Regions from separate parts of the Pedobacter folensis genome, predicted to be linked through region 2. Evidence: riboswitches for the same ligand, from Rfam matches in the RefSeq annotation. Region 2 holds a riboswitch; the other holds the start of a gene.

Region 1 (10,790 bases), on a different contig from region 2:
TTAAGTGTTTTGGCTTTGTTTGAGTTTTATAAGCTGATTAAAAACGCTGGAATCAGGCCACACCGCAATATTGGTTTGGCGGCTAGCTCATTAATATTTTTAATGGCTGCAGGTTTACACTACCTCAAATACGATGTGAAATACCTTTTGCTTTGTATCCCGCTAATTTTCTCGGTTTTTATTAAGGAGTTATATAAAAAGAACAAAATTCCATTCGCCAATATCTCCTACACTTTTGTGGGCTTTGTTTATGTAACCATTCCTTTCTGTTTTTTTCATGCGCTGGGTTTTTTAAAAAACTGGAGCGAATATAATTTTCATCTTCCACTGGCATTTTTACTGATGCTTTGGGCTAATGACACAGGCGCATATCTTTTCGGCGTAAAATATGGTAAACGCAAATTGTTCGAGCGACACTCGCCGAAGAAAAGCTGGGAAGGTTTTTTCGGAGGCATGTTTACCAGTGTTTTGGTTGCTTTTGGTTTATCATTTCTATTTACCGAAAGTCCTGCCTGGGTTTGGATTGGTATGGCTGTATTGATTGCCTGCTTTGGTACACTGGGCGATTTAGTAGAATCGATGCTTAAACGCAGTCTGGATACGAAAGATAGTGGTGGTTTGTTACCTGGCCACGGTGGTTTGTTAGATCGTTTTGATGGCTTGTTACTGGCAGCTCCAGTAGTTTATGCTTATCTGTACCTGATTTTGTATTAAAATTGAACTTATTATCGCCCTCATTTGCAACGGGGATGAATGAGATCTACATTTGTAATGTGTTTATGCTATTAGCGATACAATCGCTATTTCACTAAATTAGGCCTATGATTTTTTCTTATGCAGTAGCCGTTATCACGTAATATTCCCTTTCCAGCTGTTCGCCGGTTTTACTTTGTAGCTGCTCTAATTTTTTAAGGGTATTTTTAATGGTAAGACCTGCTTTTTCTAATAATTTTTTTACGGTTTCTACCTCATAAAGTGTAAATCCATAAGGGGTAAAAGGGAGGTTTTGCATGAAAGTTTTATCAGCAAAACCTATAGAAAAAGTGCCCTTAGGTTTTAATATTCGCTTAATTTCGTTAAGGTATTCGCTGGGATTTGTCCAGAAGTATATTGTATTAACCGTAAAAATTTTATCGAACCGATCATCATCAAAAGGCAATGTAATGCCATCTGTTAGCTGAAAGTGAACCTTTCCTTTTGTTATGAAATCCTGATTGATTTTTCCGGCTTCAGCAATAATGGTTGGAGAAATATCGGCACCAAAATAATGGAGGTTTTCGGCTTTTGATAATAATTGAGCGATGTGTCCGCCGTTGCCATGACCGATTTCTAAAACAGTTTCATTGTTTTGAAGATCAAGTGAATCAATCGCAGCAGTAGTCATACCGATATTATTGGCATGCATCATTTCGCCTGTTTTAATGCCGTGTTCGCCTTCGGGACAAGCCAGTTGCCTGGCAATATTTTTTAAGTCTTCCTCAGAAAGTTGCTGTTCCATAATCAAATTTAAAGATTCCGGCGGTATGATTTTTACATCTTTTTGGCCAAAGCTTATTTAATTACCTGAACCGGCTTTTTATTTTCATCAATGGCCACAAAAGTAAAATCGCCATGTACGGCCAACTCTCTTCCTTCAGCATACATCTGCTCGATATAAATTTCTACATTAACCTTTAAACTGGTATTTCCCACATGGTTTACCTTACCGATAAGCTCTACAATAGTGCCTGCCGGGATTGGTTTTTTAAAATCTATCCGGTCGCTGCTTACGGTAACCATAATCTGACGGCTAAAGCGGGTTGCGGTAATAAAAGCAACCTCATCCATTAAATGCATGGCGGTGCCTCCGAAAAGGGTATCATAATGATTGGTTGTGTTGGGGAAAACGGCTTTAAAAATGCTGGTTTTAGAATTTTCTATTCTTTCTTCTAGGGTCATGGGTTAAATATAGGTGCTGTAAAAAGCTTTGACAACTTTCTTTATTAGAAAGTTGTCAAAGTAAAGCTTGGCTTTGGATAACAGGAATAGAAAAATCCGTGTTTCCGTAGCAAAAATAAGCAGGGTTAATTCGCCTGAAGAGCTGCAGCCAAAACCTCTTCGGCTTTACGCATCTCTTTGGCGGCCTCGACCATTTCTATTAAAGCCTTTTTGGTTTCGTCCCAACCACGGGTTTTTAAACCACAATCAGGGTTTACCCAGAGTTGTTCGGAAGGAATAACAGCCTTTGCTTTTTTGAGCAACTGAACCATTTCTTCCCGCTTCGGAACCCTTGGAGAGTGGATATCGTATACACCCGGGCCAATTTCATTTGGATATTTAAAATCGGCAAAAGCGTCTAATAATTCCATCTGCGACCGTGAAGTTTCAATGGTGATTACATCTGCATCCATATCGGCAATGTTTTGGATGATATCGTTAAACTCCGAATAACACATATGCGTGTGGATCTGTGTATCGTCTTTCACGCCACTGGCCGAAATTTTAAAGGCTTTAACTGCCCAATTCAAATAGTTTTGCCAATCGGCTTTGCGTAATGGTAAACCCTCTCTAATGGCGGGCTCGTCAATCTGAATGATCTTTATCCCTGCATTTTCCAGGTCGCAAACCTCATCACGGATGGCCAGGGCAATCTGCGTGCAGGTTTCGGATTTTGGTTGATCGTTACGGACGAACGACCATTGTAAAATCGTTACCGGACCAGTTAACATCCCTTTCATGTATTTCGAGGTAAGCGATTGTGCATAGGCTGTCCACTTTACGGTCATGGGTTTCGGGCGCGAAACATCACCAAAAATGATCGGTGGTTTTACACAGCGTGAGCCATAACTCTGTACCCAGCCATTTTTAGAGAAAGCAAAGCCATCCAGCTGCTCGCCGAAATACTCCACCATGTCGTTACGTTCAAATTCGCCATGAACCAACACGTCCAGATCGATTTCTTCCTGCCAGTTTACGGCTTTAGCAGTTTCTTTGGCGATCAGATCATCATATTCTTCCACGGTAAAAGTTCCGTTTTTAAGCTTAGCCCTCCAGCTTCTTACTTCTGCTGTTTGCGGAAACGATCCGATGGTGGTAGTGGCATAAATGGGAAGATTAAGTTCCTGTTGCTTTATTTTTCTGCTTGAAAACGGGCTCAATCGTTCGGCATCCTGTGCTTTTAAACCCAGAACACGTTCTTTTACTTCAGGGTTATGGATGATTTTAGAAACTTTGCGGTTAGCAATGGCAATTTTGTTTTCCTCCATTTTTTGCAGGGTAGATGCAGGGCTTTCGTTGGTGATTAGCTTTTTTAAGGTCGCTAGCTCCGAAATTTTTTGTTTCGAATAAGCCAGCCATTGTTTAATTTCTGCTGAAAGATTTTGCTCATTGGTTTCATTGTCTAAATCAACCGGTGAGTGGATTAGTGAACAAGATGGAGCGATCCAAACTTTATCTAATCCTCTTTTTTCTACCACTTGATTAATGATTGAAACGGATTTTTCGAAATCGTTTTTCCAGATATTTCTTCCGTCTACCAAACCTAATGAAAGGATGGTCTCTTCTTTTAATGAAGCCAAAACAGCCGATAATTGATCTTCAGCACGTACCAGATCGATATGTAAACCATTTACCGGTAATGAAGTTGTTAGGGCTAAATTATTGCCCAAACCTTCGAAATAAGTAGCCAAAACAATTTTTAGCCTTGGGAAAGTCTTTCTGATCTCTTTATAAACATATTCGTAAGCTTTTTTGTCTTTCTCGCTAAGGTCTAAAGTCAAAAAGGGCTCATCAAACTGAACATATTCTACATCCAAAGCATCCAGGCGGGATAAAATCTCAATATAAACCGGAAGGAGATTTTTGATCAGGTCGATTTTTTCGAAACCAGCTTCTTTTTCTTTCCCCAGTAAAAGGTAAGAAACCGGACCGATTAAAACAGGCTTGGTCGTAATGCCCAATTGTTTCGCCTCATAAAACTCATCGATCACTTTAGTAGAGAAAAGTTTAAAAGGCTGGTCTTTATAAAATTCAGGAACAATGTAATGATAATTGGTATCGAACCACTTGGTCATTTCCATGGCTACTACATCCAATCCCTCCTTTTGATAACCCCTGGCCATGGCAAAATAAAGATCAAGCTCAGAATTTCCTTTTTTCAGGATTACTTCGTTGTACCTTTTTGGGATGGCCCCAAAAGTTAAAGAATGATCGAGCACATGATCATAAAAAGAAAAGTCGTTCGAAGGAATAACATCAATTCCAGCTTCTTTTTGAAGGTTCCAGTTTTCGTGGCGAATGTTTTTTCCCACCTGAAGTACATTTTTGTACCCAGTTTTATCTGCCCAGTAATTTTCGCAGATTTTCTTTAATTCCCTTTGGCTACCTATTCGCGGATAGCCCAGATTTTGCGTTAGCATCTCTTTTAAAGATTAAGTAAATAAATCGTTTAAAAGCCCTCAAGCAATATTTTGTAATACTTTATATTAAAAATTAAAAGGAAAGGTTATGGCACAGCCTGCCTACTCAATAGCCAAAAGCTTAAAGCAAGCCTATAAAATTTTAATTTTATGGTGTACAATCAGACCTGACCAATTACTTTATAACGCGAAAGCACCGTCAATTCAATATAGGCAGGTCTCCTGGCTTATTCCCGATCTTATCGCCTTCCCATACCGATAAACGGCACAGTGGCATGAATGATAAGACCGTTGTCTTTTAGATAAAGACAGAATTTACAGTTGCGCGACAGCTCGTGATTTGCACACGATTCCCTATTAATCCCGGGTGTAATTCCGGGAACCTGTATCGGTTGATGAAAAATAAAGTTAAGAACTTACATCAGGGCAAATGTATGGATTAGGATTTAAAACTTGTAACAAATTTACAGCAAGCCGTTTTTGGAGCTTATTCTCTATTATATTTGAGTACCTAACTAAACCCTTATTATGATAAAAATCTACTTTAAAAGGCTTTGTATTGCTTTTTTAATGGTAAATAGCTGTGCGGTGCTGGCACAGGAAGTACCAACGCCAAAGTCGCATTTTGGTTTTGATATCGGCGACGATTACCAACTGGCCAATTATACCCAAACCGAAGCTTACTTTAAGAAACTCGCGGCAAGTTCTGACCGCATTAAACTGGTTGATATCGGTAAAACCGAAGAAGGCAGAAGCCAGTATATGCTGATTGTTTCTTCACCGGAAAACCTGAAGAAATTAGACCGTTATAAGGAAATTTCGCAACAACTGGCACATGCCGAAATTACACCTGAGCAGGCAAAAGCATTAGCCCAGGAAGGCAAAGCGGTAGTGTGGATAGATGGTGGCTTGCATGCAAACGAGGTAGTGGGTGCACATCAGCTAATCGAAACCGCTTATGAGTTTGCCTCCAGAAAGGATCCTGAAACCCTTCGTATTTTGGATAATGTAATCATCTTGTTTACCCATGCCAATCCTGATGGGCAAGAACTGGTGAGCAATTGGTATATGCGAGAGAAAGATCCCAAGAAAAGAACAACCTCAGGCTTGCCCGTTTTGTATGAAAAATATGCAGGGCACGACAACAATCGCGATTTCTTTATGCTCAACCTTAAAGAAACGCAGAATATTGGACGTCAGCTTTTTGTTGAATGGATCCCGCAGATTATGTATAACCACCATCAGGCTGGTCCGGCTGGAACCGTTGTGGCAGGTCCACCCTACCGCGACCCGTTTAATTATGTTTTCGACCCAACCCTGCTAACCAGTTTAGATGCCGTTGGTGCGGCCATGCACAATAGGATGAATGTAGAAAACAAACCTGGTTATACCCAGCGAGGGGGATCTGTTTATTCTACCTGGTACAATGGTGGTTTAAGAACCACCACCTATTTTCATAACATGATTGGGCTGTTAACTGAAATTATCGGGAACCCTACACCCGCTGAAATTCCGCTAGTTCCTTCGAGGTTATTGCCGAACGGCGATTCACCAAACCCAATTACCCCAAGGAAATGGTACTTTAAAAACTCGATCGATTATTCGGTATCGTTAAATTATGCCGTTTTAAATTATGCACAACGTTACCGCGATGAATTGTTGTTTAATATTTACCAGATGGGCAGAAATTCTATTGAGCGGGGTAAGAAAGATACCTGGTCTTTTTCTCCAAAAAAAATAGAGGCCATTAATAATGCTGCCAAAGGCGAAAAAGGTGCTTCAGTTGCTGGAGGAGATGCCGATTTTGGTGCAAGACGACAAATTAGTATGAAAGCGTTTGATACCGTGATGAAAGCTCCTTTAAACAGAGATCCACGCGGATATATTTTATCGGCAGATCAGCCGGACTTTAATTCTGCTGTTAAGTTTTTAAATGCTTTGATCAGGACAGGTATTGTAGTTCAAAAAGCGACGGCTTCGTTTACTGTTGCCGGCAAAAATTATCCTGCCGGAAGTTACGTGGTTAAAACCGATCAGGCGTTTCGTCCACATGTTTTGGATATGTTCGAGCCTCAGGATCACCCGAACGATTTTAAATACGAGGGAGGTGCACCAATTCCGCCATATGATGCCGCAGGATGGACCCTGGCCTATTTAATGGATGTGAAGTTCGATCGGATTCTCAACGATTTTTCAGGGCCGTTTGAGAGAAATCCTTATGGTGCTTTATTGAAATTTGAGCATAAATTGCCAAATGGATCGGGTTACGTATTGAGTGCGGCGCAAAACGATTCTTATACTGCAGTAAACGACTTATTGAAAAACAAAGTTGAGGTGTATCGTTCGACGGAGAATGGCGATTTTTATGTTTCATCGGCAGGGAAATCCATATTGGAAAAAGCGAATATCAAATTAAAAAGCGCAGCTGTACCAAAAGATAAAATTAAAATTTCTGCTGGAAGAATTGCCCTTTGGGACACCTATGGAGGTTCTATGGCTTCGGGTTGGGTGCGCTTTTTAATGGAGCAATACCATTATAACGCAACAGTAATTTATCCACAGGATATTGATGCGGGCAATTTAAAATCTAAATACGATGTAATTGTTTTTGTGGGTGGAGCAATACCTGCTGTTCAGGGCGGAGGGTTTGGAAACAGATCTTTCGGACCAAAAGCAGAAGAAATCCCTCAGGAGTTTAGAAATCGTTTGGGTAGGATTACGGCAGATAAATCGATCCCTGAATTAAAGAAATTTTTAGAAGCCGGTGGGAATATTGTAACCATTGGTAGTAGTACCAATTTAGCCTATCATTTAAACCTCCCTGTTCGAAATGCAATGGTCGAAATTGTAAATGGAGAGGAAAAGCGGTTACCTTCTGAAAAATATTATGTTCCGGGAAGTGTTTTAAACGTTGGTGTTGATACTACTTTGCCAACCAATTGGGGCATGGAAAAAGAAGCAGATGTATATTTCGACAATAGCCCTGTTTTTAAACTCACCGGCGATGCTATTGTAGCCGGAAAGATTAAACCTTTAATGTGGTTCGAAAATGCAACACCATTACGCAGCGGCTGGGCCTGGGGTCAGGCTTACCTGCAGGACGGGGTAACTGCTTTTGAAGCTAAGGTTGGTAAGGGTAAATTGCTTGCTTTCGGACCAGAAATTGCTTTTAGGGCACAAACGCATGGTACATTTAAACTGATATTTAACCAGTTATACAAGTAATAAAGTATTTGTAAATGAGAGCCGCTATCCTGAACGATAGCGGCTTTTTACTTTGGCCTTACTATAGGCAAGTATAATCACCTTAATTTTGTACCATGAAAGTAGAAATCTGGTCGGATGTAATGTGTCCGTTTTGCTATATCGGGAAAAGACATTTTGAACAGGCTATAGAAAAATTGCCTTTCAAAAATGAAATTGAAGTGGATTGGAAAAGTTATCAGCTCAACCCTGAATACCATAATACAAATAATGAAACGGTATACGATTACCTTTCGCGAAGCAAAGGAATGCCTATTGAACAAGCCAAACAAATGACCAAACAAGTGGTTGATATGGCTGCAAATGCCGGTTTAACCATCGATTTTGATGCCAATATCCCTGCCAATACCTTTAATGCACACCGTTTGATCCATTTGGCCGCAAAGCATAAGCTTCAGGATTTAGCCGAAGAGAAACTGTTTGAAGCTCATTTTGTAAACAGCAAAAATATTGGCGAAACCGATGTTTTGGTTGATCTTGCGGTAGAAATTGGCTTGGATCGCACAGAGGCAGAAGAAGTTTTAAAGGGAGATCAATTTGCGGAGGCTGTTCGTTACGATATTTACGAAAGTCAGAATTTAGGGATTCGCGGTGTACCTTATTTTGTAATGGACCGCAAGTACGGCGTTTCGGGTGCCCAACCTGTTCAGGCTTTTACCGATGCACTTACCCAAAGTTTTACCGAATGGAAAGAAGCTCAACCCAAAACAACACTGACTTCATTAAATAAAAATGATGATGCGGTTTGTGATGAGAATGGTTGTGAAATATAGATTTGTTTCCCGCAGATTAAGCTGATCAACGCAAATTTTTTTGCGAAAGCCATTTTGATCTGCGGTTTTTACAGATTAGTCGTCATCTCGACTGGAGCGCAGCGCAATGGAGAGATCTATTCAAAACGATCGTCTTTCCCGCGCAGGCGGGAATCTTAATGCAACCTGCGACCCTATTAAGGCATTACGATTTCCAATCAAGTTGGGAATGACGATTCCTCTATACCTGCCACTATCACTTTTTGGTTTGGGAAGACAGTAGCCCGAAATAAATATTCGCATTAACCTATCATTCTTAACTATCGATTTTGATTCTTCAACGGTGTTAACAGATACTCTAATCCATTCACCCGTATTTCGAACATGGTAGCCATTAAATCGCCCAATTTTCCTTTCGGGAAGCCTTTGTCTTTATACCAAAGCAAATAACTTTCAGGGATATTGCAGATCAGATAACCTTTATATTTTCCATAAGGCATCTGCATTTTTACTAAATCGAGCAATAAGGTGGGGTCTAACATTTATAATATAAAGTCTAAATAATTCTCTTTGTTAATTACAGAAAATGTGGCTTCTGTGTAATTTTTGGCAAAAAAGCCTGGTATTTTTTTCTTTTGGTTCCCCCATTTAAAGTCGGCAGCTAAAATTTCTCCGTTTTTTACTTCTATTAGGTCAATTTCCTGTTGGTCATAGGTTCTCCAAAAGTAGTAAGTGGCATTGTGTTGTTCGTATTCCATTTTTTTTATACGCTCACTAAAACAATAATTTTCCCATAAAAGCCCTTGGTCATTCCGGAGTGCAATTAACCTGAAATCATTAATTATTGCATTGCGGATGCCATTATCGTGGAAGTACCATTTTGAAGATTTTGTAATTTCTTTATGTAAGTTATTGCTATATCCACCAACTTTATAGATGATGAAAACCTTTGAAAGTAAATCGAGATAACGGTCAACAGTATTTTTACTGATGCCCAGGTTGCGCGAAATCTCATCTATAGAAACTTCTGAGCCCACTTGGTAGGCGATAAGTTTTAATAATTCTAATAATTTAGCGCTATTCTGAATATTCTCATACATCAGAATATCCTTTAACAGATATGATTTAACCAGCTCCGTTAAATATTGTGCTTTTTCTGTTATTGAATTTAAATGGAATAACTCCGGGTACGAACCAAAAATTAAACGTTCTTCGAGGTTTTGCGCGGTTTGTAAAGCATTTTCCTGCTTATCCAATTCAACCTGTGCTATTGGATAAAGATAGTAGGTTAAACTTCTTCCCGTTAGCGGCTCGCCTGTTTGGTTAGAAAGATCAAAAGTGGAGGATCCGCTCGCAATAATCGTAAGGTCTTTAAAGGTATCGATAAGCAATTTCAATACTTTACCGATTTCTGGTATAACCTGGGCTTCATCAATAATAAGTAATTTGGCGTCTCCCAGAACTCTTTTATAGTTAGCCGCAGTCCGGGTAGATAGTAATACCTGTACATCCTGATCTTCTCCATTTAAAGAAAGATGGTTGATGTTGGCATCTTTAATAATGCTTTCCACTAGCCAGGTTTTGCCCACTCTCCTAGTCCCGAAAATTAATATGACCTTATTTTTCCCAATTTTATTGAGGATAATAGGCTTCAGAGATCTAATAATTTGACTTTCCATAAAGTCAAATGTAGTAAAAAACGTTAATTCAGTCAATAGACTGACTCAATTAACGTTAATTCAGTCAGCGGACTGACTCAATTAATGTTTTTAATCAATTAATTCTAAAGTTTCAATCGCTTCCTCAACGGTACTTATATTATCGAAGGCTATCCTTAAAGTGTTTTTTACCTCTTTTAAATTACACATCCTAGGATGATTTTGCGCAAAAGTTAAAATCCTGGTGAAAGTATTCGAGTCGAAATAAGCCGATTGTTTATCACTTAAGAAATAACCGCGCAAACTATTTTTCTTGAAACTGATTTTCTCGAAGCCCAATTTTTTACCCAGCCACTGCAGGCGTACCACACTCAGCATGGTTTTCACCTGTGGCGGAACCGGTCCGAAACGATCAGCCAAATGTTTTTCAAAAATGGCCAGTTTAGCCTCGTTATCGAGTTTAGAAAGTTCGGTATATAAATTGTAACGCTCGGTAATATTGGTGATGTAAGCATCCGGAATATATAGCTCCAAGTCGGTATCAACTTGTGTAAAACCCACAAACGGACGGGCAGGTTCATTTTCAAAGAGGCCTTTAAACTCAGCTTCTTTTAATTCCTGGATGGCTTCGTCCAAAATTTTGTGGTACATCTCAAAACCGATTTCGGCAATGAAACCGCTTTGCTCGGCACCGAGTAAATTTCCACTTCCACGGATAT
Region 2 (10,790 bases):
AAAACCCCTATCACTTCGCCTTTTGCAATTAAGGGTAAAACAATTTCTGATCTGGATGCTGATGCACAAGCAATGTGGCCGGGGAATTCTTCCACATCGGGAACGATAATGGTTTCTGCTTGTTGCCAGGATGCGCCACACACCCCTTTTCCTTTTTTTATCCGCGTACAGGCTACCGGACCTTGAAATGGACCTAACACCAAGTCGTCCTCTTTCACCAGGTAAAAACCTACCCAGAACCAGTTAAATTGTTCTTTAAGTGCTGCTGCAACATTTGCAAGGTTTGCAATGAAATCTGTTTCGCCGTGAAGTAAAGCATCAATTTGTGGGATGATTGATTGATATTGTTCTTCTTTTGATGTATTTCTGGTGATGGTTAAATCTTCTGCCATTTTTATAGTTTCTATAATCAAAGTTAATTATGATTTATGAGATGTAGGCTAACGGTGGTTTTTAATGACGAAAATTTGAATGATAACCTATTCTTAAAATCCTTAGTTTTGGCATCATTAATCGTGAGTTTATGATCGTAGCCTTAACCATTACCAGATTCCGTGGCCTTACTATACCTTTTGCTTTTATGGGCATGGCGATTTTAAGGTTGCCGCTATGGTTAAATAAAAGGTGTAGGTTTTGGAAGTTAATGGGCAGCGGAAAAAATGCTCAGGTAGATTTAGCGCCTGATTACAGGCACTGGGCAGTACTGACTACCTGGGATAACCGGAGTGATTGTGATCATTTTTATCGTGATTCATTTGTGGTTAAGTGGTTTAGTTTCTTTGGTGTTGAAAGTTTTACTATCTTACTAAATACTTTATCTAGTCATGGTTTATGGTCAGCAGTACAGCCATTTAAATTTGAAAAAGTAAATAATAATCATACTGGGAAAATTGCGGTGATCACCCGGGCGGCGATTAAATTAAACCGGTTAAAAGAATTTAGGCAGAATATTAAAAGGGCAGCTGATGCCATGCGTATTGCACCGGGTTTTATCTTATCAGCCGGCATTGGTGAAAATCCATTTTTCGACCAGGCCACCTTTTCGATCTGGAGGGATGCGGATAGTATGAAAAACTATGCGTACAAATCTGTTGATCATGCTGATGTGATTAAGCTGACCAGGGAGCGCGAATGGTATAAAGAAGAACTGTTTGCCCGCTTCTCGATTGTAGATAGCTGGGGCACGCTTAACGGTGTAGCTGTTGAATTGTAAATAAAAATATAAATAAATGAGAGTAGTAGCAGAACTTCCACATCCGGAATGTAAGATTACCATTTTTTCGATGAACCAGAAATACATCGTAAAGTTTGAGCAGGGTACCTTTGAGCAAAGTTATAAACTTGCAGAACTTGACCTGAGTGGAGGTGGTGTTAATGATGTGTTCGAAATTATCGATGAAGAATTTATTCAAACCGTTGTCGCGCGGTTTAAGCTCATGCGTTCTGATTTTACCACTGCATATAACAGGCATCAATATTAGTTGTGTTATTGTTGTAACTAATTGATTATTAGCGTGTTTTGTATTTTATCGAAATTATATTCTGAATTTTAATGCATTTTGGCACTAAATTGAGATGCTGAATATGACTTTTTGTTTAATTGGATGAATGTAACTTATTGATATATTAGTTTTTAAAGATCTTTACGAAATATAATTCTTAGTACTTATTTTGCCAAATAAATGGGAAGTTTTGTGATTTTATCAGGAAAGTTAATCTTAATTACTTTGGAGATTCAGCTTAGGTTTTATGTTAAACGTCTTTACCATATAAGAGATTTAAGAAAATATAAGGCTATTGAGTTTATATGAATCTCCGACGTCTGGCTTAAAATTATCGAATGCTTATCAGCTTTCTTGAAAGATCCTGAAACATGTTCAGGATGACTAATCGAAGAGTGTTTCGCTTGTCTGCTACTGCTGCCTTGAGTTGGCCAGACAGGAGCTGCAAAATTGTTAAGCAATTACGGTATCGTGCATCCTGTACAAGTTACATTCTTATCAACTTCTTTAAAAGATCCTGAAACAAGTTCAGGATGACGAGTTGAGGAGTGTTTCGTTTGCCTACTACTGCTGCCTTGGGCTGGCCAGACGGGGCTGCAAAATTGATTAAGCAATCACGGGTTCGGTAGCTTAAAATTATTGCATGCTTATCAGCTTCTTTGAAAGATCCTGAAACAAGTTCAGGATGACGAGTCGAGGAGTGTTTCCTTTGCCTGCTACTACTGCATTGAGTTGGCCGACAGGTGCTGTAAAATTGATTAAGCAATCATGGTATCGTGCACCACTACCCTGTACCAATTGCATTCTTATTAGCTTATTTGAAAGATCCTGAAACAAGTTCAGGATGACGAGTTGAGGAGTGTTTCCTTTGCCTGCTACTGCTGCCTTGAGTTGGTAGATAGGTATTGCCAACTGACTAAGTAATCACGGTATCGTGCACCACTACCCTGTACCAGTTTTTAGAGAATTTTTCTACGGCATCTAAATGCACTTGATCTTCCTGATAAGCATTATGGTCTGCGATGTTGGCAAAGGTAATGGTAAGCGAATAAGTAAAAGAATTATCCGTTACAGGGCGAACAGGCGTATTAGCCGCTAAGCCGTAACTTAATGTCTTGATATATTTTATGGGTTTTAAACTTTCGAAGAAATTAGCGAAATCTGCGATTTCGGTTTTGGTTAGTTGAGGTTTTAACCAGAACATAACGAAGTGTTGAATCTGTCCTTTATCTGCAGCCGTATTAATTTCTGTCATCGCTTCTTTTTTTTGTTAAATATATAAATCATTTTATAGGGCACAAAAAAAGTCCCGATGTAAATCGGGACTTCCTATTATTTTATAAGGCTTTTTAGTTTTTAGGTTGCACACGGCCAGATTTTCTGTCTTCGCCTCTACCAATTAAATAACCGCCACCAGCGCCAACTAGGCCACCAATGATCGCACCTCTACCTTTTTTCTTATCAATTAAAGCACCACCAACGGCTCCTGCTGCACCACCAATAACTGCGCCTTTAGCTGCATCGCTCCAACCTTTTTTCTTAGCTGTTGGTTGTGTGCCACCGTAAGCACTGCTAGAACCACCGCCAGAACTTGCATAAGATCTGGATGAACCTGATCTCCTCGCTGCGGCTAATTCTGCCTGGTGTTTTGCTTCTTTTTCCTGCTCTGCTTTGGCTACTTCGGCTTTTTTAAAGCTATCTAACCTTAAACTATCTTTAACGGCTTTAATGGCCAGTTGTTTTTCAGCCTGTTGTTGTTTTAATGCAGCTTCTTCTTTTGCTTTATTGTTACAAGCAAATAAAACTGAAGAACTTAATGCGATTACTACCAATATCTTTTTCATAACTCTTAATTTTAATATGATACTTGTTTAGTTACCTAACCTCGCTAAACAGGTTTCAAATGGATGTGTGATTTAGTTAATTATAACTACTAAAGAAAAAATGATGCCAAAATGTTTTAAATAGAAAAATTATTCTAACAAATCCATATACCAGAAGCCCGAAAGTGCTGTGGTTGAACAAGGTGAATCATCATCTGTACTGGTTTTGCCTGGGGCATTATAAGTTCTGAATACCTTCTCTCCGGTGGTGAGGGTGATTTTATTCTTGAAAATTGGCCCTTCAAATGCGAAAGTATGAAACTCTCCGTTTTCTCCGCAAGGATCAATATCTGCAGGTAACTGATCAATTAAATCATGACTGATTACTTTTCCACAGAAATTTTCGAGATTTTGCTGTGTGCAAACAATGATGGTTTTATAGTTCAGGTTTAAAAATTCACCGATCAAATCTTTCGTGTTTTTTTTCCAGAGCGGAAAAAGAGCCTTAAGCCCAATTTCGGCCAATTTATTCTCCCGATAGCTACGTAAGTCTTCTAAAAAAATATCACCGAAAATAGAATGCGTAATGCCCTGCTCTTTAAACTTAGAAAGATGATGCTTCATGGTACGGTCGTAGGTTTCCATATCCGGCATTTCGCCCAAACGGATCTGATATAGGGGAATCCCAATACTTTCGGCTTGTTTAATGAGTAAAGCTTCCCTAACACCATGCATCGAAACACGATTATATTTTTCAGTGACTGTCGTAATCAGGTAACGGATTTCGATTGTAGGGTCTTGTAAAACGTAGTGCAAAGCCAATGTACTGTCTTTGCCACCACTCCAGTTAAAAATGCAAATCTTTTTATCTGGCATTGGCTAAGATATCTTTTAAAATGGCAACACCTTCTACCGCGTTTTTCTCAATGTTGATCACGTTTTTATAACGTTTTACATCAGGCGTTTTTGGATCAATAATGTATTTGTCAACAAAGGAAGGAACAAAATCAATTAAACCTGCTGCCGGGTAAACGGCTAATGAAGTTCCGATGAGTACGAACAAATCGGCCTGTTTGCAGAGTTTAGCGGCTACTTCTATCATGGGTACTGCTTCGCCAAACCACACTACATGCGGACGAAGTTGGGAACCCAGCGCGCAAAGCTCTCCCATTTTAATTTCCGACCCTGCAATGGGATAGGTTAATTCCGGTTTTCTATCAGATTGAGATTTGGTAATTACACCATGAAGGTGTGTCACTTTGGTTGAGCCTGCCCTTTCGTGCAAATCATCAATGTTTTGGGTAATAATCTCAACGTCGAAGTCTTTTTCCAATTCGGCCAGTAACTGGTGGGCCAGATTGGGTTTTGCAGCTAAAACCTGTCTTCTCCTTTCGTTATAAAATTCCTGTACCAATTCGGGATTTCTCTCCCAGGCTTCGGGGGTAGCCACATCGTAAACATTATAGCCCTCCCATAATCCATCAGAATCCCTAAATGTTTTTAACCCACTTTCGGCACTGATCCCTGCTCCTGTTAAAACGACTAATTTCATAGATATGGTTACACAGATTTAAATGATTTCACAGACTGGCTGTGGTTGATGAATTTTTTGGCTATATTTTCGTCTGCCTTAAATATCTCCGGGTGGAACATACAGGCTAAGGCCTGGATACCTTCAACCAGGGTACCTACACTCGGTTGGGTAAACATATCAAAATCGGCAATGTAAACCTGGTTGTTTTTTACGGCCTCCAGATCTTTCCAACCTGGTTTTGAGGTTAACAGCTCCATTTCTTCCATGCTCCTGTTCATATCAAAACCACATGGTGCAATAACCAGTACCTCTGGATTATATTTCAGGATTTTATCCCATTGGGTTACGATAGAGTCGCCTCCGGGATTAGACAACATATCTACACCACCAGCTGCCGCAATCTGAAAAGGAATCCAATGCCCGCAGTTGTAGATCGGTTCGATCCACTCCATCAGCATGATCCTTTTTAGTGGTGCACGGTTTGCCCTAAGCTGATCTAAAATGTGATCTGTTTTCTTTTGCAGGCCTGCGAGGTAATTTAAAGCCACTTCTTCCTTCCCTAAAGCCCTGGCAATGGTAATGGCACATTCGAAAACATCCTGTAAGTTATTTGGCGATAAGGGAACCAGTGTTGGCTGTTTGCTAAGCTTCATTACCGCTGTTTCGGTACAAACGGTATCGATATTGCAAACTTCGCATATATCCTGCGTGAAAACCACATCAGGTGCGATGCTTTCTAGCAGTGCATCATCTACCCAATACAAACTTTTGCCCTGTGCTTTTGATGCTGAAAAGATCCGGTCGATTTCGATGCTCGAATAGTTTTTGCCCTCTAATATGCAACGTACCACTTTGGGCTGATCTGCCGCCTCTTTAGGACATTCGAATGTTACACCATGCAGGTATTCCTGCAGGCCCATATCGTAAATCATTTTTGTCGCGGCAGGTAAAAAGGAAACAACTTTCATTGGATGTAAGATGTAATAGGTAAAATGTAATGATGTTCTAAGTTAAAAAAAATCCTCTTTTGAATCGAATCAAAAGAGGATTTCTATACTGCATTTCATTTGTTTGGTGAAACACCAATCAAGTGAATTTCTATAACTCTTGTGTTTGCAGTTTTAATACCGGGTATTTTGCTTTTAAAATTTCGAAAGCTCCGAAAAGTAAAGCGCCGTAAATCACTGTTCCTTCTAAAAATCTAATTTCGAATGGAATAGCTTTAATTAAACAATCTATAAAACCACTAAAGTTTTGTGTATAAAGTGGGTTTCCGTACCATGAACCGATATCACTTACAATCCAGTGGATGAATACAATTACAATTGTAGACAGGAATAAGTTGGCAATATTTACCTTTTTTAATAAGAAACGACCAGCTAAAACCATTAGTGCAATTGCAAGGTATGTCCAAAGTTCTTGAACCAAGAGCATATCTACATACTTTCTATAGATGGTTGTATAAAGTACCAAATCGCTTAAAAACAAACTCAATAGCGGAAAAGCAAATGCTTTAAGGTGATCTTTAAAATATGCGCCTCCAAATAAAGCTACCGCTCCTATTGATGAGAAATTGGCAAACTTTAATTCATCTGAGTTGAATGTTACCAGCAAACGGAAAGCCGTTATTGCCAATATTATTGACAACAAAATTAAAGTGCGTGGATTAAATTTTAAATGAGACATGCTATTTCTGGTTAATATTTAAGCAAAGTTAAATCTTTATTAGCGGATATTAAAACTTACACCTGTATTAAAGTTGAAGCCAGGTGTATTGTAGCCAATAATTTCAGTGTATTTTTTGTTCAGGATGTTTTTGGCATCAAAAAATATTTTCACACGTTTTTTAGCCAGGGCATATTCTACATATGCATTTAACAGGTTGTATGATGGCATTTCTTCGTCTAAATAAGACATAAAATTGGTGTCGAAACGTTTACCAAAATAACGTAAGTTAACACTTGCATATAAATGGCTTGTGGCCTGTGCACCTGCATTAATGCCGAAGGTATGCTTTGGCCTGCGAATTAAATAATTGGTTGTTCCTGTATTTCCTTCTACAAAAGCATAGTAAGCATTGATATTGAAAACACTAAATTTTGCTGCTGGTTCTACTTCAAAACCTTTATATTTTTGGTTACCCTGATTAATATAACCTGTGGTATAAACAATCGCGTCAGTTAAATCGCGTTTGAAACCAGTAACCCTTAAAGTAAAGGCTTCATCAGCAATGTTTAAATTTACACCGGCTTCGTAATTCTGAGATTTTTCAGGTTTCAGGTCCAGATTGGCACCATATTGACCAAACAACATATTCAGCGTAGGGATTTTGAATGCAGTAGATACTGTTCCAAATAGTTTTACTTCTTTAATGATGTTGATGCTTGGGGTAACAGAATAAGTATAGTTTTCTCCATATTGATCATGTTTGTTGTAACGTCCGCCTACTTCAAGGTTAAAAATGCTTAAATCGTGTAAAAACAATGAACCATAAGCGGCAAAGATATTGGTTGTCGGGTTTTTGGTATCGGTAATCAACTTCATCTTTCTGTTGTCGATACCTACCAATAAATCTAATTTATTGCCCAATTTCTGGTTGTAGAATAAATCAACCACATTCAGTTTACCGAAGTTTAAAAATTTACTTTCAAAACCTGCATAACTCGAATTTACATTGTTTGAATTACTCTCGTGGCTGTAGTTAAGTGTTATTTTACCTGTGTTGAATTTATATTCTGAGTTGAAACCTGCACTAAACTGTTTCAAAATAGAATTATTGGTAGGTAAACCATCCGCAAAAGCACCTTCATCTATTTTATAATCGCCATAGAAATAACGTAAAAACGGATTTACAGAGAAGTTTTTGTCGAGTTTGATACCGAAATTAGCATTTAAACCGTCAGTTTTAAAGCCATCTTTATCAAATATAGCCGCACTTCCAGCTGGAGCTACAGCTTCAGAAATTCCATCAGTTTTTAAATGTGTGTAGTTAATGTTGTATGAAAAACCTTCTACACCGCCATTTAAACCGATCGTACCTTTATAGGTTTCGAAACTTCCTGCACTGGCTACACCGTAAATGGTATTTCCTTTTGGTCCGCCCTTTTTAGTTATAATGTTGATTACACCTGCAACGGCATCAGATCCGTAAATGGTAGACTGACCGCCCCTTAAAATCTCAATATGATCAATCTGATCAATTGAGAACAGACGTAAATCGAATGTACCGCTGATACTCGCTGGATCGTTTTGTACAATTCCATCAATAAGTACTAAGGTATAACCACTGCCTGATCCTCTGAAAAAGATACTTTTATCTTTCCCCTGACTGCTGTTGCCACCACTAATAATAATACCTGCCTGTTCTGAAAGTAAATCGGGTAATGATTTGCCGTTACTGCGTTCGAGCACTTCGCGACTAATAATGCTGACTACTTTACCTGTTTGCGATTGTTTCTGATCGTTTTTTGTTGCAGAAATTACAACATCTTTAAGTTGTAAACTGTCTTGATTTTGAGCATTAGCCACCTGGCTAATCATTAACTGTGCTAGCCCCAGACTGGCTACAGTTAGCATTCTTTTTTTGTTCATTTGATTGTGGTTTTGCCCACAGCCAACAGATTAGGAAAGGAAATGAAAATACGAAAAACGTTAAGTATTTCAATCCTAGCTTCAATCCCCGAAAGCTATGAAATTAAATGCTAAAGGCAGGTCTTCTGACTTACTCCCGTTTTTCTGTCTTCCCGTACCGGTTAAGCGGAACAGTGACTTGTAGATTGAAAAACGTTACAGAGCTTACAGCTGCGGGACAGTTACAGATTTACACTGTATTCCCTTTTAATCCCGATTTTACACCGGGAACCAAAAGCAGCGCAAATGTAGTAAAAAGAGCGGATAGCCGAAAGTGTGTGCTAGAATAGAGCTGAAAATTAATAAATGATAATAAGGGTCTTTAATTGGAAAGGAATGTCAGTTAGATTTCGGGAACAGCAGTCCCGTTATCCGCTGTAGCTCCGATGAAAAATCGGAGGCTGCCGCTCCTACCGGGTTTATAAATCAGGGCCTCAGATTAGAATCCGTGAATTAATTCTTGACGGTCTGTGGAGACAGAGACCATAGAAATAGAAAAAGGCCTGCAAAAAAATGCAGACCTTTAGGTTGAGAGGTTATTATTGAATGTTATTTTAATGGAATATGGCTAAATCAGGGAAATAGATTTTAGTAAAATCTGTGGTTACCCCATCACCACCGTATTTAATTTTTTTCACCAAAGCACCCGTTGATGCATTGTAGATGAGCAGGTAATTTACTGTAGAAGCTGCACCGTAACCCTGGATTCCGTTAACAACGATATAATCTTTATTCCTGTCGTAACGAATAGCACCGTATACCATAAAAGGATCTTCGGTGATATTGATAAATGGCTGTGCTAAGGATGTTTTATCGCCATCGATATATTTATAAATTGCTTTTCCTGAATGATAGAAAACGGCATTTTCTTTAGTTGAGGCCGTAATACGGGTTGGTGCATCAAGACCGAATGATCCTACAGCAACGGCTAGGCCAACACCTGCAGTGTCTAAATTATTGTCGATTGCAATTAAACGGCTACCTGTTGAAGCCCAGATTTTTCCATTTGGTGTTTGTGCGAATCCACGGTTGATGTTTGAAAAACTCTTGACCAGCGAATAGTTACTGGAAGATACAATCTTCGCACCATTACTCTGTAGCAGGTAAACGTAATCGCCTTTCTTCCACATATCGCCCGTATTTACCGCACCTACTGTTGTTAGTTTATTTTGAACGGTAAGCGTATTCAGGTCGATCTGGTACACACCATCATTTGCACTGACCAAACCCCTGCTCCCATCAACTTGTATAATACTTCTCCAGTTGCTGGCTTCCTGTACGTATCTGGCCTCTTCTTTTAAAGTTTGTTCATTTATTTTAACAATCGGACCATTTATTTTGCTCATGAGGTAAATACTGCCATTAATTATCGAAGCAAACTGCAAAGTACTTGTTTTAGCGGTGTTTGATAAGGTTTTTCCCGGGTTTTCCTTCTCATATGCCCTAATGGAAAGGGTATCATCACCATAACGGTAAAAGCTTACTGCACCTGCACTCTGTCCGTAAGATCCCTCGCCGATTACAAAAAAGCCGTTATCATATTTTCCTGCGACTGGATCAATCTGTATATCATTTACACTGTCTTTTTTACAAGCATAAAGACCCGTTGTTAAAATTGCTGCAGCTACAAATATTTGTTTAAAGTTGAATTGTTTCATTCTGATATATGGTGTTATTTATTTTTTAAAAGTTTAAGATCAACCGCTCCGCCGAATTCTGTCGAAATCTCTCCGATATAGCGCGAACGGTCGTTATCATTATCCGGACTGAAAGGATTTCCGTTGCTGTTTTGCCCGGTATAAACCTTTACAAAATCGATAGAGGCAAGCGTTACTTTTTTACCAGTAGCATCAACAGCCCAATCGATATCGAAGGTATTGTATCCCCTGCCAAATTGTTCCTGCAAGCTTAAATATTCGCTTGATCCATTATCGGCATAACCAAAATTGAATGGTTTATTTGTAATGATTTCTCCGGGAGCAAGTGTGTTTTTAATCAAGGTTCCGGTGAAAGAAATTTCATTAGTAGTGGCCCAGGAAGGAAAATAATCCTGGGTGTGGAATTGATTTCTCAATACCAACCCCTCTTTGCCCTGGTTATCCGTCCAGCGGATATCATCCGTTAATTTCGAGGGTTTATAATAGGTGATTTTATAATTCTTGATGGTTGCCTGATCGTTATATTCACTTCCAGCTAGTTCGTACCACACATCATCAGGCAAACCGTTTTTATTCTGGTCTTGCATTACACAAACAATACCAGGCTCAGAGAATTCCATACCTGCACCAATAAGCGGATTGC

What was found. A riboswitch is a leader RNA that binds a small molecule or an ion and turns the genes downstream of it on or off. The one in region 2 is predicted to bind cobalamin.
Region 1: it holds a riboswitch for cobalamin, as region 2 does, so the genes downstream of both, metE (5-methyltetrahydropteroyltriglutamate--homocysteine S-methyltransferase) here and AC04QZ_RS03555 (TonB-dependent receptor plug domain-containing protein) in region 2, are expected to answer to the same signal.

Annotation. Positions count from the first base shown of each region.
Region 1 covers NZ_JBWJIF010000002.1:368,697-379,486, reverse strand. Annotated here, with positions in the region: gene AC04QZ_RS10245 (phosphatidate cytidylyltransferase) at 1-714, shown strand, start outside; gene AC04QZ_RS10240 (class I SAM-dependent methyltransferase) at 833-1,498, opposite strand; gene AC04QZ_RS10235 (acyl-CoA thioesterase) at 1,552-1,938, opposite strand; gene metE (5-methyltetrahydropteroyltriglutamate--homocysteine S-methyltransferase) at 2,064-4,397, opposite strand; cobalamin riboswitch at 4,593-4,799, opposite strand; gene AC04QZ_RS10225 (M14 family metallopeptidase) at 4,926-7,622, shown strand; gene AC04QZ_RS10220 (DsbA family oxidoreductase) at 7,718-8,434, shown strand; gene AC04QZ_RS10215 (DUF3820 family protein) at 8,734-8,955, opposite strand; gene AC04QZ_RS10210 (ATP-binding protein) at 8,956-10,092, opposite strand; gene mfd (transcription-repair coupling factor) at 10,183-10,790, opposite strand, start outside.
Region 2 covers NZ_JBWJIF010000001.1:902,155-912,944, reverse strand. Annotated here, with positions in the region: gene AC04QZ_RS03600 (GAF domain-containing protein) at 1-392, opposite strand, end outside; gene AC04QZ_RS03595 (DUF3291 domain-containing protein) at 524-1,213, shown strand; gene AC04QZ_RS03590 (hypothetical protein) at 1,230-1,481, shown strand; gene AC04QZ_RS03585 (Dabb family protein) at 2,419-2,757, opposite strand; gene AC04QZ_RS03580 (YMGG-like glycine zipper-containing protein) at 2,852-3,346, opposite strand; gene AC04QZ_RS03575 (Dph6-related ATP pyrophosphatase) at 3,476-4,201, opposite strand; gene AC04QZ_RS03570 (SIR2 family NAD-dependent protein deacylase) at 4,191-4,877, opposite strand; gene AC04QZ_RS03565 (ABC transporter substrate-binding protein) at 4,886-5,827, opposite strand; gene AC04QZ_RS03560 (DUF6580 family putative transport protein) at 5,958-6,545, opposite strand; gene AC04QZ_RS03555 (TonB-dependent receptor plug domain-containing protein) at 6,585-8,450, opposite strand; cobalamin riboswitch at 8,549-8,740, opposite strand; gene AC04QZ_RS03550 (DUF5074 domain-containing protein) at 9,044-10,147, opposite strand; gene AC04QZ_RS03545 (PKD domain-containing protein) at 10,162-10,790, opposite strand, start outside.